3 regions of the Streptomyces sp. NPDC059452 genome follow, and region 3 is predicted to be linked to each of the others. Evidence: riboswitches for the same ligand, from Rfam matches in the RefSeq annotation. Region 3 holds a riboswitch; each other region holds the start of a gene.
What was found. A riboswitch is a leader RNA that binds a small molecule or an ion and turns the genes downstream of it on or off. The one in region 3 is predicted to bind thiamine pyrophosphate.
Positions count from the first base shown of each region.

Region 1: linked by a shared signal. The riboswitch ahead of ACFW9Z_RS13945 (thiamine ABC transporter substrate binding subunit) and the one ahead of thiC (phosphomethylpyrimidine synthase ThiC) in region 3 are both predicted to bind thiamine pyrophosphate.
Region 2: linked by a shared signal. The riboswitch ahead of thiO (glycine oxidase ThiO) and the one ahead of thiC (phosphomethylpyrimidine synthase ThiC) in region 3 are both predicted to bind thiamine pyrophosphate.

Region 1 covers NZ_JBHYVE010000008.1:144,697-156,458, reverse strand. Annotated here, with positions in the region: gene ACFW9Z_RS13960 (response regulator) at 1-157, shown strand, start outside; gene ACFW9Z_RS13955 (ABC transporter ATP-binding protein) at 221-1,243, opposite strand; gene ACFW9Z_RS13950 (ABC transporter permease) at 1,282-2,895, opposite strand; gene ACFW9Z_RS13945 (thiamine ABC transporter substrate binding subunit) at 3,033-4,136, opposite strand; TPP riboswitch at 4,218-4,334, opposite strand; gene rlmN (23S rRNA (adenine(2503)-C(2))-methyltransferase RlmN) at 4,436-5,542, opposite strand; gene ACFW9Z_RS13935 (phosphatidate cytidylyltransferase) at 5,654-6,739, opposite strand; gene frr (ribosome recycling factor) at 6,739-7,296, opposite strand; gene pyrH (UMP kinase) at 7,421-8,194, opposite strand; gene tsf (translation elongation factor Ts) at 8,356-9,192, opposite strand; gene rpsB (30S ribosomal protein S2) at 9,292-10,218, opposite strand; gene ACFW9Z_RS13910 (murein hydrolase activator EnvC family protein) at 10,634-11,407, shown strand; gene ACFW9Z_RS13905 (TetR/AcrR family transcriptional regulator) at 11,358-11,762, opposite strand, start outside.
Region 2 covers NZ_JBHYVE010000029.1:57,268-69,029, forward strand. Annotated here, with positions in the region: gene ACFW9Z_RS30040 (anthranilate synthase family protein) at 1-101, opposite strand, end outside; gene ACFW9Z_RS30045 (trp operon leader peptide) at 249-317, opposite strand; gene ACFW9Z_RS30050 (class II 3-deoxy-7-phosphoheptulonate synthase) at 420-1,766, shown strand; gene ACFW9Z_RS30055 (bacterioferritin-associated ferredoxin) at 1,937-2,206, shown strand; gene bfr (bacterioferritin) at 2,266-2,745, opposite strand; gene ACFW9Z_RS30065 (sulfite oxidase-like oxidoreductase) at 2,909-3,541, shown strand; gene ACFW9Z_RS30070 (deoxyribonuclease IV) at 3,568-4,452, opposite strand; gene pknB (Stk1 family PASTA domain-containing Ser/Thr kinase) at 4,459-6,381, opposite strand; gene ACFW9Z_RS30080 (thiazole synthase) at 6,568-7,308, opposite strand; gene thiS (sulfur carrier protein ThiS) at 7,365-7,577, opposite strand; gene thiO (glycine oxidase ThiO) at 7,574-8,794, opposite strand; TPP riboswitch at 8,792-8,904, opposite strand; gene ACFW9Z_RS30095 (hypothetical protein) at 8,955-9,314, shown strand; gene ACFW9Z_RS30100 (NAD(P)/FAD-dependent oxidoreductase) at 9,325-10,569, shown strand; gene ACFW9Z_RS30105 (Rv2175c family DNA-binding protein) at 10,671-11,036, shown strand; gene thiE (thiamine phosphate synthase) at 11,118-11,762, shown strand, end outside.
Region 3 covers NZ_JBHYVE010000003.1:111,606-116,939, forward strand. Annotated here, with positions in the region: gene thiC (phosphomethylpyrimidine synthase ThiC) at 98-1,900, opposite strand; TPP riboswitch at 1,893-2,027, opposite strand; gene ACFW9Z_RS05835 (YibE/F family protein) at 2,098-3,441, shown strand; gene ACFW9Z_RS05840 (SsgA family sporulation/cell division regulator) at 3,454-3,891, opposite strand; gene ACFW9Z_RS05845 (IclR family transcriptional regulator) at 3,993-4,763, opposite strand; gene ACFW9Z_RS05850 (DUF5326 family protein) at 5,044-5,256, opposite strand.

The sequences.
Region 1 (11,762 bases), on a different contig from region 3:
CAACGCGGACATCGCCGCCCGGCTGACCATCACCGACCACACGGTCAAGACGCACATCAACCGGCTCTTCGCGAAGATGGGGCTGCGGGACCGGGCGCAGGCGGTGATCCTGGCGTACGAACTGGGGCTGGTGGTGGCGGGAAGCCGCGCCCCCTAGGGCCTGTCGTCAAACTGCCGCCTGCCGGGGCCCGCGAGCCCGGCATGATCCAGACGAGAGGCCCTACGCGCCTTCGAGCACCACCGTCTCCGCCGCGTCGAAGCGCACCCCCACCACCGCGCCCTCGTCCGGGGTGTCCCGCAGGGTGCACTCGGCCTCCAGCACCGGGGCGTTCTCGGGGGTCAGCCGCACGGTCACGTGGTTCCCGCGGAACGTGCGTACGCCGACCACGCAGCGGAGCCCGTCCTGCGGGGCGCCGATGAGCACCCCGGCGGGGCGGACCAGGACATCCACCTCGCCCTGGGGGGAGCCCGGGGGGACCGGCACCTTGCCCCAGGCCGTGGCGGCGGCGGAGCCGGTCACGGTCGCCGGGGTCACGTTGTCGAAGCCGAGGAAGCGGGCGACGAACGCGGAGGCGGGGTGCTGCCAGACGTCCAGCGGGCTCCCCTCCTGGGCGATCCGCCCGTCCCGCATCACGACGACCCGGTCGGCGAGCGCGAAGGCCTCGCCCTGGTCGTGGGTGACGGCGAGCACCGTCGTACCCAACTCCTGGAACAGGGTCCGCAGTTCGACGACGAGCCGTTCGCGCAGGCTGCGGTCGAGCTGGCCGAGGGGTTCGTCCAGCATCAGGAGCTTGGGGCGGGGGGCGAGGGCGCGGGCGAGGGCGACGCGCTGCTGTTCGCCACCGGAGAGGGCGGCGACCGCGCGGCGTTCGGCGCCGGGGAGGCCGACCAGCTCCAGCAGTTCACGGACCCGGCGCTCGGTCTCGGCCCGCCCGGTGCCGTGCATCCGCAGGCCGAAGGCAACGTTGGCGCCGACGTCGCGGTGCGGGAAGAGCTGGTGGTCCTGGAACATCAGGCCGAGGCCTCGCCGGTGGACCGGGATGCCGCTCTGGTCCTGGCCGGCCAGCAGTACCCGGCCGCCGTCCATGGGCTGGAGCCCGGCGACGGCCCTCAGCAGGGTGGACTTCCCGCTGCCGCTGGGGCCGAGCACACAGACGATCCGGTGGTCGGCGACCTCCAGGTCGACCGCGTCGAGGGCCGTCCGCTTCCCGAACCGTACGGTGGCGGCTTGCAGGCTCAGCATGTGCACCGTTCCCCGGCCATCGCGCCCTCTGCCATCGTTCAGAACTCCCCGGATCGGTCGGTACGGATACGTTCGAGGAGCAGCAGCGAGACCGCGCACACCAGCATCAGGATCGTGCTGAGGGCCATCGCCTGCCCGTAGTTGAGCTCCCCGGACCGGCCCAGCAGCCGGGCGACCGCGACCGGCAGGGTCGGGTTGTCGGGCCGGGCGATGAAGACGGTGGCGCCGAACTCCCCGAGCGACACGGCGAACGCGAAGCCTGCGGCGACCAGCACCGCCCGCCGCACCAGCGGCAGATCGACCTCGCGCCAGGCCCGCAGCGGGGAGGCTCCCAGCACGGCGGCGGCCTCGCGCAGCCGCTCGTCCACCGCGCGGAGCACGGGGAGCATGGTCCGTACGACGAAGGGGACGCCCACCAGCGCCTGGGCCAGCGGGACCAGGATCCAGGAGGTGCGCAGGTCGAGCGGCGGCTTGTCGAGGGTGATGAGGAAGCCGAAGCCTACGGTGACGGCGGAGACCCCGAGCGGCAGCATCAGCAGGGCGTCGAAGCCGCGTACCAGCCGTCCCGCCCGCCGGGTCAGGGCGGCCGCCGCGAGACCGCCGACGACCAAGGCGATGAGCGTGGCGACGAACGCGTACTGGAGGGAGTTGCCGACCGCCTCCAGCGGCGGTACGAGGAAGGTCGAGCCGCTGCCCCCGGCGGACTGAAGGGCCTCGTAGTAGCCGAAGCCGTAACCCTCCGGACCGTCGAACGACCGCTCCACCAGCACACCGAGCGGCAGCAGGATCAGCAGCAGCGCGGTGAGCAGCACCCCGCCGAGCAGCGCCCACTGGCCGGGGCCGTGCGGCCGGCGGGAGGTCTGCGCCGGGTCGACGAGCTTCAGCGCCCGCTCCCGGCGGCGTACGGTCACGGCGTGCAGGGCGAGGATCGCGCCGACCGCCACGAACTGGACCATGGTCAGCACGGCGGCCGTCGGCAGGTCGAGGAGCTGGGCGGTCTGACGGTAGACCTCCACCTCCAGGGTGGAGTAGGCGGGGCCGCCGAGGATCTGCACGACACCGAACGAGGTGAACGTGAAGAGGAAGACCATCAGCGCGGCGGCGGCCACCGCCGGGCCGAGCGCGGGCAGGGTCACCCGCCGCCAGGCGGCGAACCGTCCGGCGCCGAGCACCCGGGCGGCCTCCTCCTGCCGCGGGTCCAGCTGCGACCAGAGGCCGCCGACCGTCCGGACGACCACCGCGTAGTTGAAGAAGACGTGCGCGAGCAGGATCGCCCACACGGTGGTGTCGAGCCGTACGCCCCAGAGCTCGTCCAGGAAGCCGCCGCGCCCGAGCAGCGCCAGGAACGCGGTGCCGACGACGACGGTGGGCAGCACGAACGGCACGGTGACGACCGCGCGCAGCACCTGCTTTCCCGGGAAGTCGAAACGCGCGAAGACGTACGCGCCGGGGAGGGCGATCAGCAGGGTGAGCGCGGTGGAGGCGAGGGCCTGCCAGGTGGTGAACCAGAGGACGTCGAGGATGTCCGGGCGGGCCAGCACCTCGCCGACCCGACCGAACTGCCACGCACCGTCCGTCTTCAGCCCGCGGCCGACGATCGCGGAGACGGGGTAGGCGAAGAAGACGGCGAAGAACGCGACGGGCACGGCCATCAGACCGAGCCGCACCGCGGCTCCGCGCCGCCCGCCTCCGCCGCCGAGCCGCACCGCCGCACCACGCCGCCCGCCTCCGCCGCCGGTCCGCGCGCCGCCGGGCACGGGTCCGGACCCGGCGGCCTTGGAGGTGCTGCCTACTTCACGACGAGCGAGTGCCACGACCGGACCCACTGCTCACGGTTGGCGGCGATCTTCTCCGGCGCCACCGTGGCCGGCTTCTCGACGGTCTCACCGAACTCCGTGAAGATCTCCGGCAGCTCGGCGTCCTTCACGACCGGGTTCACGAACATGTTCAGCGGCACGTCCTCCTGGAACGTCTTGCTGATCAGGAAGTCCAGGAGCGCCTTGCCGCCCGCCTCGTTCTTCGCGCCGTTCAGGAGTCCGGCGTACTCGGTCTGCCGGAAGCAGGTCCCGGTGGAGACGCCGGTCGGGGCCTCCTTGGGCTGCGGGTCGGCGTAGAGGACCTCGACGGGCGGGCTGGAGGCGTAGCTGACGACCAGCGGCCGGTCCGCCTTGGCCTTCTTGCCGCCCGCGGAGCCCGAGAACTCCTCGTGGTACGCCTCCTCCCAGCCGTCGACGACCTTGACGCCGTTGGCCTTCAGCTTCTTCCAGTACTCCTCGTAGCCGTCCTCGCCCTGGGTGGCGACGGTGCCGAGGAGGAAGCCGAGGCCGGGCGAGGAGTTCGCCGCGTTCTGGGTGACGAGGAGGTCCTTGTACGCGGGCTTCAGCAGGTCCTCGAAGGTCTGCGGGGGCGCGAGCTTCTTGTCGGCGAAGTACTTCTTGTCGTAGTTGACGCAGATGTCACCGGTATCGACGGGCGTGACGCGGTGCTTGTCGTCCTGCTCGGTGCCGTCCGCGACCCGGTCCAGGCCCTTGGCCTCGTACGCGGTGAAGAGGTCGTTGTCGAGGGCGCGGGAGAGCAGGGTGTTGTCGACACCGAAGAAGACGTCACCGCGCGGGGAGCCCTTGGTCAGGATCTCCTGGTTGAGCGCGGCACCGGCGTCACCGCTCTTGAGGAGCTCGACGGTGTAGCCGCTCTCCTTGGTGAACTGCTTCAGCACGTCTTCCGAGGCGTTGAAGGAGTCATGGGTGACCAGGGTGACGGTCTTGGAGCCGCTGCCCTTGGACGCGCCGGAGCCGGCCGGGGCGTCGTCGTCGGAGCTGCCGCAGCCCGCGAGGACGGTGACGCCGAGCGCCGCGGCGAGCGCGGTCGCGGCGTACTTCTTGGTGGTGTTCATGTGATTCCTCCTGGAGGTGACCAGGAAGAGACGCGGCCCCGCCCGCCCCCGGACGTACCGGAAGCGGGCAGGGCGCAACAGCTTGAGTAAGGTCCGAACTTCCTACCCGGAATGACCCGGGCGAGGTTCAGAGGGTCTGCGGCCAACCTGTCCTTGGTGCCGCACTCTCAGCGCTGTGGCGCTCCCCTGTCGGAATATGAAGTTGATTTCGGCCCAGGCTACACCGGCGGTTTTCGGCCTCGTCCGCCGGAGCGTCCCGGGACCGGTGAGGTGGCCGCTCCCGGCGCCCGTCGCGGCCCTCAGCGCTCGGAGGCCGCCAGCTGCCCGCAGGCCCCGTCGATCTCCTGGCCACGGGTGTCCCGGACGGTGACGGGCACGCCGTGGGCCGCGATGGCCTCGACGAACGCCTTTTCGTCCTCGGGCCGTGAGGCGGTCCACTTGGAGCCGGGCGTGGGGTTCAGCGGGATCAGGTTGACGTGCACCCGCTTGCCCTTGAGCAGCCGGCCGAGCAGGTCGCCGCGCCAGGCCTGGTCGTTGATGTCCCGGATCAGGGCGTACTCGATGGAGATCCGGCGGCCGGACTTCTCCGCGTACTCCCAGGCGGCGTCCAGCACCTCGCGGACGTTCCACCGGGTGTTGACGGGGACGAGGGTGTCGCGCAGCTCGTCGTCCGGGGCGTGCAGCGAGACGGCGAGGCGGCACTTGAAGCCCTCGTCGGAGAAGCGCAGCATCGCCGGGACGAGCCCGACGGTGGAGACGGTGATCCCGCGCTGGGAGAGGCCGAGACCGTCCGGCTCGGGGTCGGTGAGCCGGCGGATCGCTCCGACGACACGGTTGTAGTTGGCGAGCGGCTCGCCCATGCCCATGAAGACGATGTTGGAGAGCCGGGCCGGACCCCCGGGCACCTCGCCGTCGCGCAGGGCGCGCATGCCGTCGACGATCTGGTGCACGATCTCGGCGGTGGACAGATTGCGGTCGAGCCCGGCCTGCCCGGTGGCGCAGAAGGGGCAGTTCATCCCGCACCCGGCCTGGGAGGAGATGCACATCGTGACGCGCTCGGGGTAGCGCATCAGGACGGACTCGACCAGTGTCCCGTCGTGCAGCTTCCACAGCGTCTTACGGGTGGTGTCGTCGTCGCAGCTGATGTGGCGGACCACGGACATCAGGTCGGGGAACAGCGCCTCGGCGAGCTTCTCCCGGGATCCGGCGGGGATGTTGGTCCACTGCTCCGGGTCGTGCGCGTACCGCGCGAAGTAGTGCTGCGAGAGCTGCTGGGCGCGGAACGGCTTCTCGCCGGTCGCGGCGACCGCTTCCTTGCGCTCGGCGGGCGTGAGGTCGGCGAGGTGCCGCGGCGGCTTCTTGGCTCCGCGGGGCGCGACGAAAGTGAGTTCTCCGGGCTTAGGCATGGTTCATCCAGTGTCGCAGACAGACGGGTGAGGGCCCGCCGCCCTGTGGACAACGGACCCTCACTCGTAGAACGTGCAGGTCGGGCGTGGTGCGCGCCCTTGAGAGGACGCTCAGCCGGAGCCGACGAACAGGACCAGCAGCAGCCAGACCACCGGTGCGGTCGGCAGCAGTGAGTCCAGCCGGTCCATGATGCCGCCGTGGCCGGGGAGCAGGGTTCCCATGTCCTTGATCCCCAGGTCCCGCTTGATCATGGACTCGCCGAGGTCGCCGAGGGTGGCGCTGACGGCGACCGCGAGACCGAGCAGCAGCCCCTGCCACCAGGCGCCGCCGTCGATCAGGAACTCCATGCACAGCGCGCCCGCGACCATGGCGAAGGCCACGGCACCGAGCAGGCCCTCGCGGGTCTTGCCGGGGCTGATGCGGGGGGCGAGCTTGTGGGTGCCGAAGCGCCAGCCGACCGCGTACGCCCCGGTGTCGCTGACGACGGTGAGGATGAGGAAGGTCAGCACCCGCCACGGTCCGTCGTCCGCCGTCAGCAGCAGGGCGACGAAGGTGGCCAGGAAGGGTACGTAGAACGCGGCGAAGACGCCCGCCGTGACGTCCTTGAGATACCCCTCCGGGGGCTCGGTCATCCGCCAGACCAGCACCGCGAGCGCGGTCAGGGCCATGGCGACCCAGGCCCCCTCCGCGCCCCGGGCGTAGCCGGCGACGACCATCGCGGCTCCGCCGACGGCGAGCGGAACGAGGGGCGCCTTGATGCCCTTCTGCTCCTGGAGCCGGGAGGTGAGCTCCCAGAGGCCGACCACGACGGCGAGCGCGATCACACCGACGAAGACGGCCTTCACGATGAACAGCGAGGCGGCGATGACGGCGCCGAGCCCCACGCCGACCCCTATGGCGGCGCGCAGATCACGCCCCGCACGCTTCTTCTGCGGCGGGGACGGCAGCGGGGTGGACATGGGCTCCTGCGGCATCTCGTCACGGAACAGGGGGCCGCTGACGTGCGCGGCGTCCCTGTCCCGGTCTCCACGGCTCTGTGCGTCTCTACCTGCGTCGGGAACGTCCGGCACGTTGGGCATGGGCCGAGTCTGCTGGGCTTCATGCACATCGTAGGCGGGACCCGCCGGAGCGACCCCCATCTCGGGGGCACCCCGGTAACCGGCTCCCTGCGGTGCGCCCCAGGAAGAGTCGTTCATCAGACTTCGAGCAGCTCGGCTTCCTTGTGCTTGAGCAGCTCGTCCACCTGCGCGACGTACTTCGCGGTGGTGTCGTCGAGCTCCTTCTCGGCGCGGCGCACCTCGTCCTCGCCGGACTCCTTGTCCTTGACGAGCTTGTCGAGCGCTTCCTTGGCCTTGCGGCGGATGGAGCGGATCGAGATCTTGGAGTCCTCGGCCTTGGTCTTGGCGACCTTGATGTACTCCTTGCGGCGGTCCTGGGTGAGCTCGGGGAACGTCACCCGGATGATATTGCCGTCGTTGCTCGGGTTGACGCCGAGGTCGGAGTCGCGGATCGCCTGCTCGATGTTGCGCAGCGCGGTCTTGTCGAACGGCGTCACGACGGCCATCCGCGGCTCGGGCACCGAGAACGAGGCCAGCTGGTTGATCGGGGTCAGTGCGCCGTAGTAGTCCGCGACGATCTTGTTGAACATCGCCGGGTGCGCACGGCCGGTACGGATCGCGGCGAAGTCCTCTTTCGCGACGACGACGGCCTTCTCCATCTTCTCCTCGGCCTCAAGGAGGATTTCTTCGATCACCACGTGCTCCTGCGTGTCTTGTGTGGGCGCGGCATCGTCATCACCGTGCCCTGCGGGTCCTGCGTCGCGTCCTCACCTGCACGGTGTCCGACCGGCAGGCCGTTGTCCATCCTGGGGGGGGCCGTCAGGCCCGGGTGCTCTCGTCGCTGACGAGCGTGCCGATCTTCTCACCCTTGACGGCGCGAGCGATATTGCCCTCGGCGGTCAGCTCGAAGACGAGGATCGGGAGCTTGTTGTCACGGCAGAGCGTGATGGCGGTGGCGTCGGCGACCTTCAGGTCGCGCGTGATCACCTCGCCGTACTCCAGCGCGTCGAACTTCACCGCGTCGGGGTTGGCCTTCGGGTCGGAGTCGTAGACCCCGTCCACGCCGTTCTTCCCCATGAGCAGCGCCTCGGCGTCGATCTCCAGGGCGCGCTGGGCGGCGGTGGTGTCGGTGGAGAAGTACGGCATGCCCATACCGGCGCCGAAGATGACGACGCGCCCCTTCTCCAGGTGCCGTACGGCACGGAGCGGGATGTACGGCTCGGCGACCTGACCCATGGTGATGGCGGTCTGGACGCGCGAGTCAATGCCCTCCTTCTCCAGGAAGTCCTGGAGCGCCAGGCAGTTCATGACGGTGCCGAGCATGCCCATGTAGTCGGACCGGGCCCGGTCCATGCCGCGCTGCTGGAGCTCGGCACCGCGGAAGAAGTTGCCTCCCCCGATGACCACCGCGATCTGGGCGCCGTCGCGTACGACGGCGGCGATCTCGCGGGCGATGGTGTGCACGACGTCGGGGTCGACGCCGAGGCCGCCACCACCGGCGAAGGCCTCGCCGGAGAGCTTCAGCATGAAGCGCCCGGAAAACGTGTCGTCGCGCTTGTCGTCGGCCTGAATGGCGTCCGCGCCCTTGTCCATGGAAATTCTCCTCGTGCACATACGAAGAAGGCCATTGCCGGTGGGTCTGGTGTCCCTACAGCGGCAATGGCCTCCTCGTCAGATCTGCGGTCGTCCGGCGTGAGTGCGGCCGTCGACTGCACCCGACCCTATCGGGTCGGATGCTGTTCGCCCGGACGGACTCAGATGCCGACCTTGATGCGCGAGAAGCGCTTCAGGGTGACACCGGCCTCGTCCAGAACCTTCTGGACGGACTTCTTGGCGTCCAGCGCGTACGGCTGGCCGAGGAGGGTGGCCTCCTTGAAGAAGCCGTTGACGCGACCCTCGACGATCTTCGGGAGCGCGGCCTCGGGCTTGCCCTCGGCGCGGGTGGTCTCCTCGGCGACGCGGCGCTCGGCCTCGACGACCTCGGCCGGGACGTCCTCGCGGGAGAGGTACTTCGGGGCGAAGGCGGCGATGTGCTGCGCGATGCCCTTGGCCAGGTCGGCGTCGGCCTTGTCCAGCTCGACCAGGACACCGATCTGCGGGGGCAGGTCGGGCATGGTGCGGTGCATGTACACGGAGACGAAGTCGCCGGTGAACTGCGCGAAGCGGTCCAGGACGATCTTCTCGCCGAGGTTGGCGTTGGCCTCGTCCACGTACGCCTGGACGGTCTTGCCGGGCTCGATCTCGGAGGCGAGGAGCGCGGCGATGTCGGCCGGGGAGGTGGCGGCGACGTGCGCGGCCAGCGCGTTGGCGACGGCCTGGAACTTGTCACCCTTGGCGACGAAGTCCGTCTCGCACTTCAGCTCAAGGAGGACGCCGGACGTCTTGTCCTCGGAGATGAGGGAGACGACGGCACCGTTCTCGGCGGAGCGGCCCTCGCGCTTGGCGACGCCCTTCTGGCCCTTGATACGGAGCGCCTCGACGGCCTTGTCGACGCTGCCGTCGGCCTCGTCGAGCGCCTTCTTGCAGTCCATCATGCCGGCGCCGGTGAGCTCGCGGAGCTTCTTGACGTCAGCGGCGGTGTAGTTCGCCATGAGTCTGTATGTCTCTCTCGAAGTCTGAAAGATCTACGGGTGGACGGCGGGGGCAGCGCTTGTGGCGCCGGCCCCCGCCGTCAGTAGCCGTGACGGGTGTCAGGCCTGCTCGGCGTCCGCGTCGGCGGCCGGAGCCTCGACAGCGGCCTCGGCCTCGGCGACGGCCTCGGCCGGCTTCTCGGCGTCGGCGACCTTCTCGGTCTCGGCGGAGGACTGGACCTCGGCGGCAGCCGCGGTCTCGTCCTTCTTGTCGCCCTCGAGCAGGTCGCGCTCCCACTCGGCGAGCGGCTCGCCGGCGGCCTTCTCGCCCGGCTTCGAGTCACCGGTGGCGGCACCGGAGCGGGCGATGAGGCCCTCGGCGACGGCGTCGGCGATCACGCGGGTGAGCAGGGTGACGGAGCGGATCGCGTCGTCGTTGCCCGGGATCTTGTAGTCGACCTCGTCGGGGTCGCAGTTGGTGTCGAGGATCGCGACGACCGGGATGTGGAGCTTGCGCGCCTCACCGACGGCGATGTGCTCCTTCTTGGTGTCGACGATCCAGACGGCGCTGGGCACCTTCTGCATCTCGCGGATACCACCGAGGGTCTTCTCCAGCTTGGCCTTCTCGCGCGAGAGGACCAGGAGCTCCTTCTTGGTGAGGCCGGAGGCGGCCACGTCCTCGAAGTCGATGAGCTCAAGCTCCTTCAGACGCTGAAGGCGCTTGTAGACGGTGGAGAAGTTGGTGAGCATGCCACCGAGCCAACGCTGGTTGACGTACGGCATGCCGACGCGCGTCGCCTGCTCGGCGATGGCCTCCTGGGCCTGCTTCTTCGTACCCACGAACATGATGGAGCCGCCGTGGGCGACGGTCTCCTTGACGAACTCGTAGGCGCGGTCGATGTACGACAGCGACTGGAGCAGGTCGATGATGTAGATGCCGTTGCGCTCGGTGAAGATGAAGCGCTTCATCTTCGGGTTCCAGCGACGGGTCTGGTGACCGAAGTGGACGCCGCTTTCCAGCAGCTCCCGCATCGTGACGACGGCCATGGCCGTACTCCTTGAGGTACTCGGTTGTCGCGACCGCAGGTTTACGGTCGCGCCTGACGCCCCGACGCGCCGTGCCACAAGGGACCGAGGAGCGCGGCCACCGTCCGCGAAGAGGGAGGTGGCGGGGCGTGCGAAGTCGACCCGGTGACCCGGATCGCCGTAAGAAGTGTACGGGACCCGTGGGGTACCGGGTGACGGCGATGTCCACAACCGGCGAGTACTCCACAGGAGCGGTCCAAGATCCCCGGAATCCGCCCCTCCGGGAGAGCGTTGATCCATGCGATTCCTGCGATCTCCGCGATTCCCCCGATCCCTGCGATTCCCCCGACCTCTGCGGCTCCTGCCGTCCCCGCGCCTCCCGTCCCCCTGCCTGCCGCCCCGCACGCCCGGCCTGCGGCGCCGCGTCCGCGTGCCGGTGTTCCTGCTGGTCGCGGCCTTGCTGACGGCCGCACTGCCGCCACCACGGGCGCCGGCCGGGGCCACCGGGTCATGGCTGCTGCCGACCGCACGGGCCGAAGAGGCGCCACCGCCGATGTCCGGGCCGGGGGCGGGCGGGGATCAGGGTGCGGAGGGGGAGCCGGGTCCGGACCGGAAGCCGGGGGCGGGCGAAGGCCGGGAGCCGTCTCCGTCGGCGGGTGGGCCGGGGGCGGGCGTGGGGGCCTTCGTGGAGGTGGGTGGTGGTCCGGTCTGGCCGGTGGGCGGGAGGCCTGCGGTGTTACGGGGGTGGGAGCCGCCGTCCACCCCGTACGGGCCCGGCCACCGCGGCGTCGACCTTGCGGCATCGCCGGGCACCGTCGTGCTGGCCGCCGCCACCGGCCGGGTCTCGTTCGCGGGGCGGGTGGCCGGGCGCGGGGTCCTCGCCATCGAGCTGGCCGGGAGCGGGGCGCCGCCGTTGCGGACGACGTACGAGCCGGTGCGGGCGCTGGTGCGCAAGGGCGACCTCGTGGTGGCGGGCCAACCGGTCGGCCTCCTGGAGGCGGGTCCGTTCCACTGCGCCACGGGCTGTCTGCACTGGGGGCTGCGGCGGGGGAAGGCCTACCTGAACCCGCTCTCGCTCCTTCGGCGCGGCCCGTCGCGGCTGCTGCCGGTGTTCGGGCTGCCCGAACCGGCGGGGGCGGCGGTGCCCGGAGCCGCCGGGCTCAGCCCCGTACGCCGCGCAGGATCATGGCGACGGCGGTGTCCGCGATGACGCCGGGCTCCTCCGCCACGGTCAGCTCGATACGGCGCACGGCGGCGTCCACCGAACCTTGCAGGAGCATCGCGGCGAGCCTCGGCTGGGTGTGGCCGAGGTCGCCCAGCGCTTCGACGATCATGGCGATCAGACCGCCGTGCGCGGCCCGGATCTTCTCCCGGGCACCGGCGTCCAGCTCGCTCGCGGAGATCGCGACGACCGCCCGGTGCCGACGGTCCCCGACGAGGTCGAGCTGTCGGCGGACATACGCCTCGATCTTCGCCTCGGGGGTCTCGGCACGCTCCATCGCGTTCTCCACCTCGGCCGCCCAGACGGGGAAGTCGACGGCGCAGAGCTCCTCGACGACGGCGGC
Region 2 (11,762 bases), on a different contig from region 3:
CGGCCGGGCGTACGCCGGCGCAGCAGGGCGAACGGCGGGGCGTCCCCGGCCAGCAGCCGGCGGACGACATCGGGGGCGGGGCGGGACGGGTTACGGGACATGGGAGCGGGTTCCTTCCGGACGGCCCGTACGGGGTCGCGTACGGGGTTCACGGGATTCCACGGGGTTCACCGGGGAGGGGAACGGCTCCCAAAACGCAGGAAGGCCGCCCCTCGGGCGGCCTTCGCGAAGTGTGTCAGCGCGATGAGTCAGCGGGCCGCCGGATGAGCGGTCCACCACCAGTTCTGGATCGAGAGCTGGATCTGTTGCGTCGACATGCCGCGACCTTATCGGACGGACCCGGCACCGGAGCGCGTGTCTCAACTATTGAGCGAACGGATGGACGGCCCCCGCGACCCCGTAATGTTGTCCCCGTGACCGTGAACGCCAATACCTCCGCCGCCGGTGGCAACACCTGGCGAGACCTTCCCGCGGCGCAGCAGCCCGAGTACCCCGACTCCGAGGCCCTGCGCGATGTACTCGCGGACCTCGCGTCGTATCCGCCGCTCGTCTTCGCGGGCGAGTGCGACCAGCTGCGCGCCCGCCTGGGAGCCGTCGCCAAGGGCGAGGCGTTCCTGCTGCAGGGCGGCGACTGCGCCGAGGCCTTCGACGCCGTGTCCGCCGAGCACATCCGGGCCAAGCTGAAGACGCTGCTCCAGATGAGCGCCGTCCTGACCTACGCGGCCTCCGTGCCCGTCGTGAAGGTCGGCCGGATCGCGGGCCAGTACTCCAAGCCGCGCTCCAAGTCGACCGAGACCCGCGACGGCATCACCCTGCCGACCTACCGGGGCGACTCGGTGAACGGCTTCGCCTTCACCGAGGAGGCCCGGATCCCGGACCCCGCCCGGCTGAAGCAGATGTACCACGCGTCCTCCTCGACGCTGAACCTGGTGCGCGCCTTCACCACCGGCGGCTACGCCGACCTGCGCCAGGTGCACGCCTGGAACCAGGACTTCGTGAAGTCGTCCCCCTCCGGCCAGCGCTACGAGGCCCTGGCCCGCGAGATCGACAACGCGCTGAACTTCATGAAGGCGTGCGGCACCGACCCGGCCGAGTTCAAGGCGGTCGAGTTCTACGCCTCGCACGAGGCGCTGCTGCTGGACTACGAGTCGGCGCTGACCCGTACGGACTCGCGTACCGGCGAGCTGTACGACACCTCCGGCCACATGGTCTGGATCGGTGAGCGCACCCGCCAGATGGACGGCGCGCACATCGAGTTCGCCTCGAAGGTCCGCAACCCGATCGGCATCAAGCTCGGCCCGACGACCACCGTGGACGAGGCGCTCGGCTACGTCGACCGCCTGGACCCGGACCGCGAGCCCGGCCGGCTGACCTTCATCGTCCGCATGGGCGCCGACAAGGTCCGCGACAAGCTCCCCGAGCTGGTCGAGAAGGTCACCGCGTCCGGCGCCACCGTGGCGTGGGTGACCGACCCGATGCACGGCAACACCTTCGAGGCCGCGTCCGGCCACAAGACGCGCCGCTTCGACGACGTCCTGGACGAGGTCAAGGGCTTCTTCGAGGTCCACAAGGGCCTCGGCACCCACCCGGGCGGCATTCACGTAGAGCTGACCGGCGACGACGTCACCGAGTGCGTGGGCGGCGGCGACGAGATCTTCGTGGACGACCTCCACCAGCGCTACGAGACGGCCTGCGACCCCCGGCTCAACCGCAGCCAGTCGCTCGACCTGGCCTTCCTGGTCGCCGAGATGTACCGCGACCAGTAGTCGGGACGCATTCCCGCCAGTCGCACCTGTGGGGCACGGATCCATGTGATCCGTGCCCCACAGTCCGTTCCAGGACTTTTGCGCGCCTCGCCGGGCGGGTAAGGTTAGGTTAGCCTCACCGACGAAGACGGGGACGGCACCAGCGACCGGCCCGCAGGGAGGTGAACCGCATGTACGTCTGTTCCTGCTTCGGCATCACCGAGGCGCAGGTCAAGAAGCATGCGGACGCCGGGGCCTGCACGCCCCGCCAGATCGCCTCGGCCTGCAAGGCGGGCACGGACTGCGGCGGCTGTGTCCGCCGGATCCAGGCCCTGCTGGGGCGCGACTGCTCGCGCCGAGACCTCGTGGGCCAGCAGCGGGAGCCCGCGACGGTGGCTGTCGGCCACCCGATGGCCATGCCGGTGGCGGCCCAGGACGTCCGTCTCCCCGACGCCGCCTGACCCTTCGCCTGACCCTTCCTTTTCCAGCCCGTTCAGCGGACTGTCGGCTCAGCGCACGGTCAGCTCTCCGGCTGCTCGATGAGCTGCGCGATGTAGAGCGGTTCACCGAGCTTCTCCACCAGCTCCAGCTGGGTGTCGAGGTAGTCGATGTGGTGCTCCTCGTCCGCCAGGATGGACTCGAAGATGTTCGCCGAGGTGATGTCCCCCTTGGCGCGCATCACCTCGATCCCGCGCTTGAGGCGGTCGATCGCCTCCACCTCGACCTGTCGGTCCGCCTGGAACATCTCGGTGACCGTCTGGCCCACCCGGACGTGGAAGAGCCGCTGGTAGTTGGGCAGCCCGTCCAGGAACAGGATCCGGTCGGTGAGGATCTCGGCGTGCTTCATCTCGTCGAAGGACTCGGCCCGGGTGTACTTGGCGAGCTTGGTCCAGCCGAAGTTGTCCTGCATTTTCGCATGCAGGAAGTACTGGTTGATAGCGGTCAGTTCGGCGGTCAGCTGCTCATTGAGGAATTCAATGACCTCGGGGTCGCCCTGCATCGCAGAGGCTCCTTCCACACGTGATCGACAAGGTGGCCGCATCCTCGCACCGCGTCCACCGGCCGTCCAGTAAGTGCACGCTTAGTACGAGTTGACCCCCTGGGGGTCCCATAGGGGTCTGCCCTGGTCATGACCACCCCTGCCTGTCTGTCACCATGGAGGCATGGGTCAGCCGGAAAGCCGGGAATACCGCGAATCAGAGCAGTCCGAGCTTCCGCCGGGACAGCGACTGCAGCGCGGATGGCCGGTCACCCACTACGGGCCCGTTCCCAAGTTCAAACCCGAGCGCTGGGAGTTCCGGGTCTTCGGGGCCACCGCCGACGGCGACAAGCACTGCTGGAACCACCAGGACTTCTCGGCGCTGCCGTTCTCCTCGGTCGTCGCCGATCTGCACTGCGTGACGAAGTTCAGCATGATCGGCGCCGAATGGGGCGGGGTCCTCGCCCGTACGGTGCTCGACCTGGCACCGCCCGGCCCCGATGTCACCCATGTGATGGTGTGGGCCGAGTACGGCTTCTCCTCGAACCTGCGCCTGGACGACTTCGCCGCCGAGCGCACCCTCTTCGCCACCCACAAGGACGGCGAGCTCCTCACCGCCGAGCACGGCTTCCCGCTGCGCCTCGTCGTGCCGCACCTGTACGCCTGGAAGGGTCCGAAATGGGTCCGGGGCATCGAGTACATGACGGCCGACCGGCGCGGATTCTGGGAGGAGCGGGGCTACCACAACATCGGTGACCCGTGGCGCGAGCAGCGCTATTCGTACCAGGAGGAGCCGGGCGAGGGCCCCGAGCTGTAGAAGGCTCTCTGCTGTAGAAGGGCTCTCTAAGGGGTGCCCCGCAGCTCCTTCAACCGGGCCACGTCCGCCGCGTGCCCCTCCTTGCCGCCGGGCGTCTCGATGACCAGCGGTACGCCCTCGGTCGCCGGGTGCGCGAACAGCTCCCGGAACGGCTCCGCGCCGATGTGACCCGCGCCGATGTTCTCGTGCCGGTCCTTGTGGGCGCCCACGACGTCCTTGGAGTCATTGGCGTGGATCAGCTTCAGCCGCCCCTCACCGACCGTCTCCACCAGCAGGTCGAGCGTCTGCCGCATCCCCGTGGGGCCGGTCAGGTCGTGGCCCGCCGCGTAGATGTGGCAGGTGTCCAGGCAGATGCCCAGCTTCGGGTGGGCGTCCAGCGCCTCGAAGTACGGCCCGAAGTCCCACGTACGGGAGCAGAGCGAGGAGCCCTGGCCCGCCGTGGACTCCAGCAGCAGATACGGGTCGTCGTCGTGGGTCAGCTCGTCCAGCAGCGGCCGCATGTGCTCCCGCACCTGGGCCAGCGCCTCCGAGCGGGGCCGCCCGCCCGTCGCCGAGCCGGTGTGCACCACCACGCCCAGCGCGCCGATCTCGCGGGCCCGGCGCAGTGAGTGGCGCAGGGAGTCCACGGACTTCTCGACCGTCGCCTCGGTGTGCGAGCCGAAGTTGATCAGATATGGGGCGTGGACGTACGCCGGTATCGAGGCCGCCGCGCACTCCGAGCGGAACAGCTCGTCCTGGGCCGGGTTCCCGGTGGGCGTCGCCCAGCCGCGCGGGTTGGCGACGAAGACCTGTACGGCCTCGGCCGCCAGCTCACGGGCGTACTCCAGGCCGACCTTGGCGAGGCCGCCGGCCACCGGGACGTGACCACCCACGGGGTTGCGCGGAGGAGTTCCGGCTTCCGGGTTACGCATGTGGTTCTAGAACCCCTTGGTCCTGATGGTGATGGTGGAGCCCTCGGGGGCCTGTTCGCCGCCCTTCACGGACTGGCGCGCGATCGTGTCGCTGAACGAGAGGAACGGCCGGTCGACCTTCACCTCGAAGCCCGCCTCCTCCAGGGTCGCCCGGGCCTCGTCGACGTCCCGGCCGGTGACATCGGGGACGTCCAGCATCCGGGGGCCCTTGGAGACGGTCAGCTCGACCGTGTCGCCCTCGGCCGCTTCGGTGCCCGCGCCCGGGGACTGCTGGGCGATGTCCCCGTCGGCCTCGGAGGAGTGGACCCGGCCGGGCAGCACCTCGGCCTTCAGCCCCTCCTTCTCCAGCTCGGCGGTGGCGTCCTCGACCGAGAGGCCGGTGAGGTCCGGGACGCCGATGGGGCTGCCCTTGCTGACGACGAGGGCCACGGCCGTGTCCGGGTGGCGGTCGGTCCCGGCGGCGGGCTCCGTACGGATCACATCGCCGCGGGCGACGTCCTCGCTGAACTCCTTGGTCGCCATCCCGGGGAGCAGGCCCACCTTCTTCAGGGTGCGCCGGGCGTCCGCGAGGGAGGAGCCGGAGACATCGGGGACCCGGACGATCTCGGGGCCGCGCGAGACGACGAGCGTCACCGAACCGTTGCCCCGGATCCGGTCGCCCGACGCGGGATCGCTGTCCACCACCGAGCCCCGCTCGACCGTGTCGCTGAAGACCCGCTCGACGCCCTTCAGCCCGAGCCCGGCGTCCGAGAGCCGCTGCTCCGCCGACTTCTGGGTCTGGCCGAGCAGCGAGGGGACCTGGGTGAACTGCCCGGAGTTGATGTACCAGACGCCCGCCCCGACACCCAACGTCAGCAGGACGGCGGTGATCACCGTGATCAGCCTGCGGTGCGGACCGGCGAACGGGCCGCGCAGCGCCGCCCCGCGCCGGGGTGCGGGTGGCGGCATCTCCAGGCGGCTGGTGCGGTGCACGGTGCCCCCGTCGCCGTCCGCCGGGAGGGCCCGCGGGATCACGCTCGTACGGTCGTCCGCCGCGTCGTGCGTCTGGGAGAGCGCCTGCGGCGGTACGGCGTCGAGCTCGGCCTCGCTCAGCGTGGCGCGGGCCTCACGGGCCTCGGCCAGCAGCAGCACCGCGTCGTGCGGGCGCACCTCGGGGTTCCGGGCGGTGGCGCTCGCCACCAGGCTGTCCAGCGCGACCGGGAGCCCCGGCACGACGGCGGAGGGGGCCGGGACGTCGTTGTTGAGGTGCTGATAGATGACCTGGGCGGCGTTCTCCCCGGTGTGCGGCTTGGTGCCGGTGAGCATCTCGTACAGCACGACCCCGCAGGCGTACACGTCACTGCGGGTGTCGGCCGTGCCGTGCTCGATCTGCTCGGGGGCCAGGTACGAGACCGTGCCCAGCAGCGAACCGGTGGTGTCGGTGGCCGTGCCGACCGCCCTGACCAGGCCGAAGTCGGCGACCTTGACCCGGCCGTCGTCCCCTATCAGGACGTTCTCCGGCTTCATGTCCCGGTGCACGAACCCGGCCCGGTGCGCGGCGCCGAGCGCGGCGAGGACCGGCTCCAGAATGTCCAGGGCCGCCCGGGGCTGGAGGGCGCCACGCTCGCGCAGCACATCGCGCAGGGTGCAGCCCGCCACGTACTCCATCGCGAGGTAGACGTACGCGCCCTGGGCGCCCTGGTCGAAGACCGCGACGACGTTGGGGTGGGCGAGCCGGGCCACCGACTTGGCCTCGCGGATGAACCGCTCCACGAAGGCGGCGTCGACGGCGAGCGCCGGGTGCATCACCTTGAGGGCGAGCACCCGGTCCAGCCGGGTGTCCACGGCCCGGTAGACCGTGGCCATCCCGCCGACGGCGATGCGCGCCTCTATGCGATACCGGCCGTCGAGCAGCTGCCCGACGAGGGGGTCCTGGAGGGTCGTGTCCACCAGGAGAGTCTACGAGGCGCCACCGACACCCCGGACGGACCGGGGCGCTTCCGGGGCCGATCTACAGCCAATCCGTGACAGCGACACGCCCCAGGTGGCGGGCGTGGCTCTCCGGCCGTTCAAGTCCCTCCGGCGTTCGAGGGGCGGGGGTCCGGGGGCGGCGCCCCCGACCACGTACAGGCGCGCTCAGAACGCCGGGCGCTCCGGATCCAGCGCCGCCCGCCCGTCCACCGGGGAGGACGCCTCGGCGAAGTGGCGGCGCGGGATCCGGCCCGCCCGGTACGCCAGCCGCCCCGCGTCCACCGCGTGCCGCATCGCCGCGGCCATCAGCTCCGGCTCCTGGGCCCGGGTCACCGCCGAGGCGAGCATCACCGCCGCGCACCCCAGCTCCATCGCCAGCGCCGCGTCCGAGGCGGTCCCGGCCCCCGCGTCCAGGATCACCGGCACCCCCGCCCGCTCCACGATCAGCTCGAAGTTGTGCGGGTTGCGGATGCCGAGCCCGGAGCCGATGGGGGAGCCGAGCGGCATGATCGCCGCGCACCCCACGTCCTCCAGCTTCCGGGCCAGGACCGGATCGTCGTTGGTGTACGGCAGCACGGTGAACCCGTCGTCCACCAGGATCTCCGCGGCGTCGAGCAGCTCGATCGGGTCGGGCAGCAGCGTCCGCTCGTCGGCCACCACCTCCAGCTTCACCCAGTCGGTGCCGAGCGCCTCCCGGGCCAGCCGCGCGGTCAGCACCGCCTCGCCCGCGGTGAAGCAGCCCGCCGTGTTCGGCAGCACCTGGATGGAGAGCCGCTCCAGCACGGAGAGGACCGAGCCCTGCACGGTCGGGTCGAGCCGACGCATCGCGACGGTGGTCAGCTCGGTCCCGGAGGCGATCAGCGAGCGCTCCAGCACCTCCAGGCTGGGCGCCCCGCCGGTGCCCATGATCAGCCGGGAGCCGAAGACGGCCGGTCCCAGGGTGAAGACGTCGTCGGACACGGTCAGCCTCCCTGTACGGCGGTCAGGACCTCGACGCGGTCGCCCTCGCCGAGCGTGGTGGCGGCCCACCGGCCGCGCGGCACCACGCACTCGTTGACGGCGGCGGCGACCCCGGAGGGCGCGGCGGTCAGGGTGGCGACGAGGCGGTCCAGCGCGGTGCCCGCGTCGAGGGTGCGCGGCTCCCCGTTGACCGAGACGGATACCTGAGGGCTCATGCGGACTGCTCCTGGCGTACGGGTACGGGTACGGGGGCGGCGCCGACGGACGCGAACCGGCCCGGGGCGAACGGGCGGGCCACCTCGGGCAGCTCGCCGGTGGTCAGGGCCTCGGCCATCGCGTCGCCCGTGACGGGCGTCAGCAGGACGCCGTTGCGGTGGTGGCCGGTGGCGAGGAGAAGGCCGGGCAGGGCGGTCGGGCCGAGTAGCGGGGCGTTGTCGGGGGACGCGGGGCGCAGACCGGCCCGGGTCTCGGTGAGCGGCAGCTCGGTGATGCCGGGCACCAGCTCGTGGGCGTCGCGCAGCAGCTCGTAGACCCCGCCCGCGGTGACCGTGGTGTCCCAGCCCATCTCCTCGCTGGTGGCGCCGACGACCAGCTCGCCGTTCTCGCGCGGTACGAGGTAGAGGTGGCCGCCCCGGACGACGGCCCGCACGGTCCGGCTGAGGAAGGGGGCGTACGCCGGGGGCACGGTGAGCCGCAGGACCTGGCCCTTGACCGGCCGGACCGGCGGAACGACCTCCTCCGGGAGCCCCGCGAGCCGCCCGCTGAGGCTGCCCGCCGCCAGCACGACCTGGTCGGCCTCGACCCCCGTACCGTCACCGAGCACGGCCCCGGCCGCCCGGCCCCCGGCGACGGCGAGCCGCTCGGCGGGCGCCCTGCGGAACACCACTCCCGCCCGCTCGCACGCGGCCAGCAGCGCGGCGGCGAGCCGCCGCGGGTCCACCTGGTGGTCGCCGTCCACCCGCAGCCCGCCCCGTACGCCCGGTGCGAGCATCGGCTCCAGACGGCGGCACTCACGGCCGCTCAGCCAGACCGACTCCAGCCCCGAACGCTCCTGGAGGGCGTGCAGCTCCCGCAGATGCGCCCGGTCGTCCGAGTCCAGCGCGACGGCCAGCGTGCCGCAGGTACGGAAGCCGGTCTCACGGCCGCTCGCCGCCTCCAGCTCCGCGACGAACTCCGGATAGCGGGCGGCGGAGGCGAGGTTGAGGCCGAGCAGCAGCTCCTCGCCGTAGTGCAGTTCGGTGACGGCGGCCAGCATGCCCGCCGCGACCCGGGCGGCCCCGCCGCCCGGATCGGGATCGGCCACGGTGACGGCCAGCCCGCGCTGCGCCGCCCGCCAGGCGGTGACCAGGCCGATGATGCCGCCCCCGATGACGAGGACATCGGATCCTGAGCTTCCCCCCGGAATTCCGGAGGTCTTCCCCGAGACGCGCATGGGTGTCCAGCCCCTCCCTTCGCCGGCATGACCCGGATCAGGTTCGTACGGTCGGAGGCCGCCCAGCCTCCCTCTCAGCCCGGTGCGTCCGGGCTCCCGCGAGTGTTCTACCTTGGCCAGCCTAACCCCAGTCCCTCAACGCCCAGTAGGGAGCAGCCACGTGGCCCGTTCGCTCGACGGACTCGTCCTCTCGCCCGTCGCCGACCAGGCCCCCGGCCAGGTCGGCACCCGTACCCGCTTCACGTACCACGAGCAGGACGGCATGATCTGGGCCGATTACACGGGCGGTGACGTCGTCCGGGGCCATCTCGTCGGCACCCGCGAGGGGGACGCCCTCGACTTCCGTTACGTCCAGCTCAAGCAGGACGGAACGACCTCTTCCGGACACTGCCTCTCCACCGTCACCGACCTCGCGGACGGCCGGGTGCGGCTGGAGGAGCGCTGGGAGTGGGAGTCCCAGGAGGGCAGCGGGACGAGCGTGGTGGAGGAGCCGCTGCCTGACGACCAGTCAGATGAATAGACTGGTGCGCGTGAGCGAGCAGACGGAACACCACGCGGCGGGGCAGCGGACACGGAACGTCGTGATCGTCGGAGCGGGCATGGCGGGCGTACAGACCGCAGTCGCCCTGCGGGAAGCCGGTTTCACCGGCCCCGTCACGCTGATCGGAGCCGAGCCCCACCAGCCCTACGACCGGCCGCCGCTCTCCAAGGCGGTGCTGCTCGGGGCGGCCGAGGACTCCGCCTTCGACGTCGACTTCGAGGCGCTGGACATCACGCTCCGCCTCGGCCTGGACGTCACCGCCCTGCGCGCCGCAGACCATCTGCTGGAGACGGCCGAGGGACCCGTCCCGTACGACGTCCTGGTCCTGGCGACCGGAGCGGAGCCCATCACCCTGCCCGGCACCGAAGGCGTCCGGGGCGTCCATCTGCTGCGCACCCTGGACGACGCCGCCCGGCTGCGCCCCGTCCTGGAGCGGCGGCACGATGTGGTCGTCGTCGGCGCGGGGTGGATCGGCGCCGAGTTCGCCACCGCTGCCCGCGCGGCCGGTTGCGCGGTCACCGTCGTGGAGGCCGCCGCCCGCCCGCTGGCCGGGACCCTGCCCGCCGAGGTCGCCGCCCCGATGGCCGACTGGTACGCGGAGAGCGGCGCCGCACTCCTCACCGACGCCCGGGTCGAACGCGTCGAGGAGTCCGCCGTGATCCTCACGGACGGCCGGACGCTGCCCGCCGGGGCCGTCGTCGTCGGCATCGGCGCCCGCCCCGCCACCGGCTGGCTCACCGGCTCCGGCGTCGAACGCGGCCCGGACGGCTCGATCACCGCCGACGCCTCCCTGCGCACCTCCCTGCCCGATGTGTACGCGGTCGGGGACTGCGCCTCCTACCCCTCCGCCCGCTACGGCGAGCGCCTGCTGATCCACCACTGGGACAACGCCCTCCAGGGCCCCCGGACCGTCGCCGCCGCGATCCTGGCGGCGGAGTCCGGCGATCCGCTGCCCGTCCACGACCCCGTCCCGTACTTCTGGTCCGAGCAGTTCGGCCGCTTCGTGCAGTACGCGGGCCACCACGCCCACGCCGACACCCTCCTGTGGCGCGGCGACGGCTCCGAGGCCACCTGGTCGGTGTGCTGGCTGCGGGCCGGAGCCCTGGTCGCCGTGCTCGCGGTGGGCCGCCCGCGCGACCTCGCCCAGGGGCGCAGGCTCATCGAGTCGGGGGCGGTGCTCGACCCGGAGCGGGTCGCCGACCCGGCCGTACCCCTGAAGTCCACCGCCCTCTGAGGCCCACCGCCCTTGGAAAGGCCGGGTCTGAAAGGCCGGGCCGACCCCCGTACGGTCGGCCCGGCTACCGGCTGTCAGTCCTGGATGGCACGCTTGTCCTTGTGACCGAGATTGACGCAAAGACCGATGCTCTCGTCCCCGCCTGGCTCCACCTCCCCGACATCGCCGAAAAGCTCGGTGTCGAGGTGACGCGTGTACGGCAGCTGGTCAAGGAAGGCCAGCTCATCGCCGTACGCCGTGGTGAGAACCGGACGCTTCAGGTGCCTGCCGCCTTCATCGACGGCGACAAGGTGGTCAAGGGCCTCTCCGGCACCCTGACCCTCCTGAAGGACGACGGCTATTCCGACGAAGAGATGCTGGAGTGGCTCTTCACTCCCGACCCGACCCTGCCCGGCACCCCCGCGCAGGCGCTGAGCGAGAATCGCGGTACGGAGGTGAAGCGCCGCGCCCAGGCGCTCGCCGTCTGACCGATACGACCGGAAGCGGCGTACGGGCCCCGCGTGCAGCGCGTGGCCCGTGCCCCGCCACGACCACGGGGGGACTCCACCATGCCCACGCCTCGCGAGCAGCTGTCCGACGCCCGGCTCTATCTGTGCACGGATGCCCGTAAGAGGCAGGGCGACCTCCCCGCCTTCCTGGACGCCGTGCTCTCCAGCGGGGTCGACATCGTCCAGCTCCGCGACAAGGGCATGGAGGCCGCCGAGGAGCTGGAGCACCTCGCGGTCTTCGCCGACGCCTGCCGGCGCCACGGCAAGCTCCTCGCGGTCAACGACCGCGCCGATGTCGCCCACGCCATCGGCGCCGACGTCCTGCACCTGGGCCAGGGCGACCTGCCGGTGGGCGCCGCCCGCGCGATCATCGGCGCCGACCGGCTGATCGGCCGCTCCACGCACGCCGAGTCCGAGGTCGACGCCGCCGTCGCCCAGGAGGGCGTGGACTACTTCTGTACGGGGCCCTGCTGGCCCACCCCCACCAAGCCCGGCCGCCACGCCCCCGGCCTCGGCCTCGTGCGGTACGCCGCCTCCCTGGAGCAGCCGCGCCCCTGGTTCGCGATCGGCGGGATCGACGCGGGGAACCTGGACGAGGTGCTGACGGCCGGGGCCCGCCGGATCGTCGTCGTCCGGGCGATCACCGAGGCCATCGACCCGGCGGCAGCCACCGCCGAGCTGGCAAAGAGGGTCCGGGCGCACGCG
Region 3 (5,334 bases):
GCAGGACACCGCGGCCTGACCACCCTCGGGCTCCCGGTCCGGGTGGTCACCGCACGGACCGGGAGCCTCGGGCGAATTCAGTCGCCGACGCGTCGCATCAGTCGGCGATCGGCAGATAGACCCGGTTGCCCGCCGCCGCGAACTCCCTCGACTTCTCCGCCATGCCCTCCTCGATCTCCTCCTGCGAACCGCCGTGCTGACGGCGGATGTCCTGGGAGATCTTCATCGAGCAGAACTTCGGCCCGCACATCGAGCAGAAGTGCGCCGTCTTCGCCGGCTCGGCGGGCAGCGTCTCGTCGTGGAACTCCCGGGCCGTGTCCGGGTCGAGGGCCAGGTTGAACTGGTCCTCCCACCGGAACTCGAACCGCGCGTCGGAGAGCGCGTCGTCCCACTCCTGCGCGCCCGGGTGCCCCTTGGCCAGGTCGGCCGCGTGGGCGGCGATCTTGTAGGTGATCACGCCCGTCTTCACGTCGTCCCGGTTGGGCAGCCCCAGGTGCTCCTTGGGCGTGACGTAGCAGAGCATCGCCGTGCCCCACCAGGCGATCATCGCGGCGCCGATGCCCGAGGTGATGTGGTCGTAGGCGGGCGCGACATCGGTGGTCAGCGGGCCCAGCGTGTAGAACGGCGCCTCCTCGCAGATCTCCTGCTGGAGGTCGATGTTCTCCTTGATCTTGTGCATCGGGACGTGCCCGGGCCCCTCGATCATGGTCTGTACGCCGAACCGCTTGGCGATCGTGTTCAGCTCGCCCAGCGTGCGCAGCTCGGCGAACTGGGCCTCGTCGTTGGCGTCCGCGATCGAACCGGGGCGCAGCCCGTCACCGAGGGAGTAGGTGACGTCGTACGTCGCGAGGATCTCGCAGAGCTCCTCGAAGTGCTCGTAGAGGAACGACTCCTTGTGGTGCGCGAGGCACCAGGCCGCCATGATCGAGCCGCCGCGCGAGACGATGCCGGTCTTGCGGCGGGCCGTCAGCGGGACGTACGGCAGACGCACTCCGGCGTGCACCGTCATGTAGTCCACGCCCTGCTCGGCCTGTTCGATGACCGTGTCCTTGTAGATCTCCCAGGTCAGCTCCTCCGCTCGGCCGTCCACCTTCTCCAACGCCTGGTAGAGCGGCACCGTTCCGATCGGCACGGGGGAGTTGCGCAGCACCCACTCGCGGGTGGTGTGGATGTTGCGGCCGGTGGACAGGTCCATGACCGTGTCGGCGCCCCACTTGGTCGCCCAGGTCATCTTGTCCACCTCCTCCTCGATGGAGGAGGTGACGGCCGAGTTGCCGATGTTGGCGTTGACCTTCACCAGGAACCGCTTGCCGATGATCATCGGCTCGATCTCGGGGTGGTTGACGTTGGCGGGCAGCACGGCCCGGCCCGCCGCGATCTCCTCGCGTACGGTCTCGGCCTCGACGTTCTCCCGGATCGCGACGTACTCCATCTCCGGGGTGATCTCCCCCCGCCGGGCGTACGCGAGCTGGGTGACGGGCCGTCCGTCGCGGCTGCGGCGCGGCTGGCGCGGGCGGCCGGGGAAGACCGCGTCGAGGTTGCGCAGCCCGCCGCGCGGCGAGGTGTGCTTGAGCCCGTCGTCCTCGGGGCGGACCGGCCGGCCCGCGTACTCCTCGGTGTCACCGCGGGCGATGATCCAGTTCTCCCGCAGGGGCGCGAGGCCACGGCGGACATCGGTGTCGATGGCGGGATCGGTGTACGGCCCCGACGTGTCGTACAGCGTCACGTCCTTGCCGTTGGTGAGGTGCACCTGTCGGACCGGCACCCGGAGGTCCGGGCGGGAGCCCTGGACGTACCCCTTGTGCCAGCCGATGGACTTCCCGGCCTCGTCGTTCGGAGTGCCGTCCGGCGTTCCGTCGTTCTGTTTCGAGGCAGGCGTGCGTGCGTCCGCTGTGGTCATGAGACCTACTCCCTACGCCGGCATTACCCGGTAACAGGTTCGGCGGTCGGCGCAGCGTGTCCCGTACAGGAAGTACGGCGGTCAGCGCCCTCTCAGCCCGGTGCTCCGAGCTCCCGCGTGTGCAAAGGTGCCTCCACGCTAGCGTCCTTTCCGGCGAGCTGACCAGAGGGCCCACCCGTTCTTGCGATGATCGCCCCGTGACCTCCCCCCAAAGCGACCCCGCGCCCCAGCCGCCCCAGGGCCACAGCCACGGCCACACGCACAGCCACGGACCCGCCGCCCCGGTCTCCAAACACCTGCGCAAGGTCATCGCCGCCGTACTGATCCCGTTCGCCACGGCGGTCGTCGTCGGCCTGATCGCGTTCTGGCCCGGTGGCGTCCCCGACCACGAGCGCACCGGTGTCGGATTCGACCGGCAGACCCAGGACGGCAAGGTCGTCCAGGTCGTCAACGTCGACTGCGCGGACGTCAACGCCGCTCAGGTCCCCCCGACCGGCGACACCTCCACCCCCTCGGGACGCAAGGCCGTCGCGGAGCAGGAGGGCGAGTGCAAGAAGGCGACCGTGGAGGTGACCAGCGGCGACGACAAGGGCCGTCAGTTCGTCGAGGTGATCCAGCCGGACGCACCACGCCAACTGCGCGAGGGCCAGGGCGTGGTCGTGGCGTACGCCCCCGACGCGCCCCGCGACCTCCAGTACTCCGTCACCGATGTGAACCGGAAGATCCCGATGACGCTGCTGGCCGCGATCTTCGCGCTGGCGGTGGTCGCGGTGGGCAGGCTGCGCGGGGTGATGGCGCTGGTGGCGCTGGCCGTCTCGTTCGCCGTACTGACCCTGTTCATCCTGCCGGCGATCCTGCAGGGCTCGAACCCGCTGGTGGTGGCGGTGATCGGGGCCAGCGCCATCATGCTGGCGGCGCTCTACATGTGCCACGGGGTGACGGCCCGTACGTCCGTCGCGGTCATCGGCACCCTGATCTCGCTGCTGCTGATCGGGCTGCTCGGCTCCCTGTTCATCGGCTGGGCGAGCCTCAGCGGCAACACCGATGACAACACCGGCCTCATCCACGGGCTCTACCCGGACATCGACATGAGCGGTCTGCTGCTGGCCGGTGTCATCATCGGTTCGCTCGGTGTGCTCGACGATGTGACGGTCACCCAGACCTCCGCCGTCTGGGAACTGCACCAGGCGGACCCGCAGATGGGTTGGCGCGGTCTCTACCGGGCAGGTATCCGGATCGGAAGGGACCACATCGCCTCGGTCGTGAACACCCTGGTGCTGGCGTACGCGGGCGCGGCGCTGCCGCTCCTGCTGCTCTTCTCCATCGCCCAGAGCAGCGTGGGGACGGTGGCCAACAGCGAGCTGGTGGCCGAGGAGATCGTCCGGACGCTGGTCGGTTCGATCGGTCTGGTCGCCTCGGTGCCGGTGACGACGGTGCTGGCCGCGCTGGTGGTCTCCGCGGACCGCCCGGGCGCCCGCACCTCCTCGTCCACGGCTGCCGCGCCCGCACGGACCGGCCGGGGCCGGCGCCGCAAGGCCTGAGCCATCGGGCGGTCAGCCCGCGTTCTGTTCCTCGGCGAGGATGCGGCCGAGCGCCTCCTCCAGGTTCCCGTCGAAGTCACCGAGCGTGTGCTCCTGACCGAGGGGGACCAGCTTGTCCGTCCGGTCGAGAAACGCCACCAGCGGCGCCGTACCGGCCCGGAAGAGCGCACGGTCCGCGCCGACCTGGAGGCGGATGTGCACATCGCCGAGACCCTCGGGTTCGGTGGGCCCGATGTGCACATCGCCGTCGCCACTGGGGCTGTTGAGCCCGTCCAGCAGCAGCTCACGACCGAATGCCCAGGTCACCGGGGCATCGCCGGGCAGATGGAACGTCATCCGGATGGCGTAGGGATCCGCCACCTCGTAACGGAGCTCCACCGGAATACGGAACGAGAGCTCCTCGGAGACGAGGAAGCTCATCATGACCTCTGCTTGAACCGACTCGCGCATCGTTCAACCCCGCAGTAGATGAAACTGGCCAGGAATGATCCCCCATGGCCCTATTGACGCCATCGTGGTGCACGCGATAGCAGATCACAAGGAGTGATTTTTCAGATACTGATAGAGAACACGAACGAACGCAAGAGGCTCGCCACTTCGCCACGTAGCTGTTCGACTGCGGGCAGCAACCGTTCTTCCCTGTCCAGGGGTACGGAAATGGCCATGGCCGCAATGGTGGCACCGGCCGTGACGGGAATGGCGGCGCAGACGGTCCCCAGTGCGTACTCCTGGCGTTCGATGACGGGTTCACCCCGCCGCAACGTCCGCAGCCGCTCCAGAAGTGCCGCGCGATCTCGCACTGAGTAACGAGTGAGGGGTCTGACGGGGTGCCGGTCGAGGTGGTCCTCACGGTCCTTCTCGTCGAGCTGGCCGAGAAGGCACTGCCCGATCGCGTGTGCGTGCCCGGTCTCCCGGAAGGAGGCCCACTCGTCCACCGCCGGGGCGTCGGGGGCGTCGGCGACCGCGATGAGCTCGATCTCGCCCTCGCGGTAGACCGCGCAGTACACCGGGACCCCGATGGCGTCCCGCCAGTGCGCGAGAGAGTCGGTGACGGTGGCGGGCCGGTCCCGGCGGCCCCGGGCCGCGGTCAGGTTCTCGGCGGCCGCACCGAAGAGGAAGACGCCGTTCTCCCGGCGGAGGTAGCCCTCATGGGTGAGGGTGCGCAGAAGGTGGTACGCGGTCGGCAGCGGAAGCCCTGCCTCGCGTGCGAGTTGCTTGGCGGGCGCCCCGTCCCGATGGGTGCCCACAGCCTCCAGCAGCCTCAACGCCCGCTGAACCGAACCGATCAACGTCGGGACAGCGGGACTCGATGCCGTGGTCAAAGGTCACCCCCAGGCATGGTGACGGGCCGTCAGCCCTCCCGTGGGGGCCGCCCCCACGGGCCTGCCGCACCAACGACCGACTGTCGTACAAACCACTGGTCACTCGGTCGGTTCGGTGACAGAAGGTCACATTCCAGATGGCGGCAGCGTTATGTCACTGTATCGGCCGCCTCCGGCAGGAGGGGGTTTTCCTCCTGGACTTAGCTCAGCTGGGCTAATCCGCAGACCGGTGCGGCCCCCCGATCCCGCACAGGCCCGCGACAGCCCTGCCACCGGTTGCCTACCAGTCGCCGCGCGAGGACGACGAGGACATGAACTTGCGTACGACGAAGACCAGACCGCCGACCAGCACCACGAAGATCAGCACCTTGAAGAGCAGGCTGATCACGAAGCTGAGCACGCTGGCGATCAGTCCGCCGAACACGACGATCGCGATGACGGGCACCGCGATCCACTTCACCCACCAGGGCATTCCCGCGACTATCTCCCGCACGGCCATCGCCATCTACCTCGTCTCTCTGGGTTCCTGCCTCGATGCTACGGGGGCGAGGCACCCCGGCGGGGGCCCCGC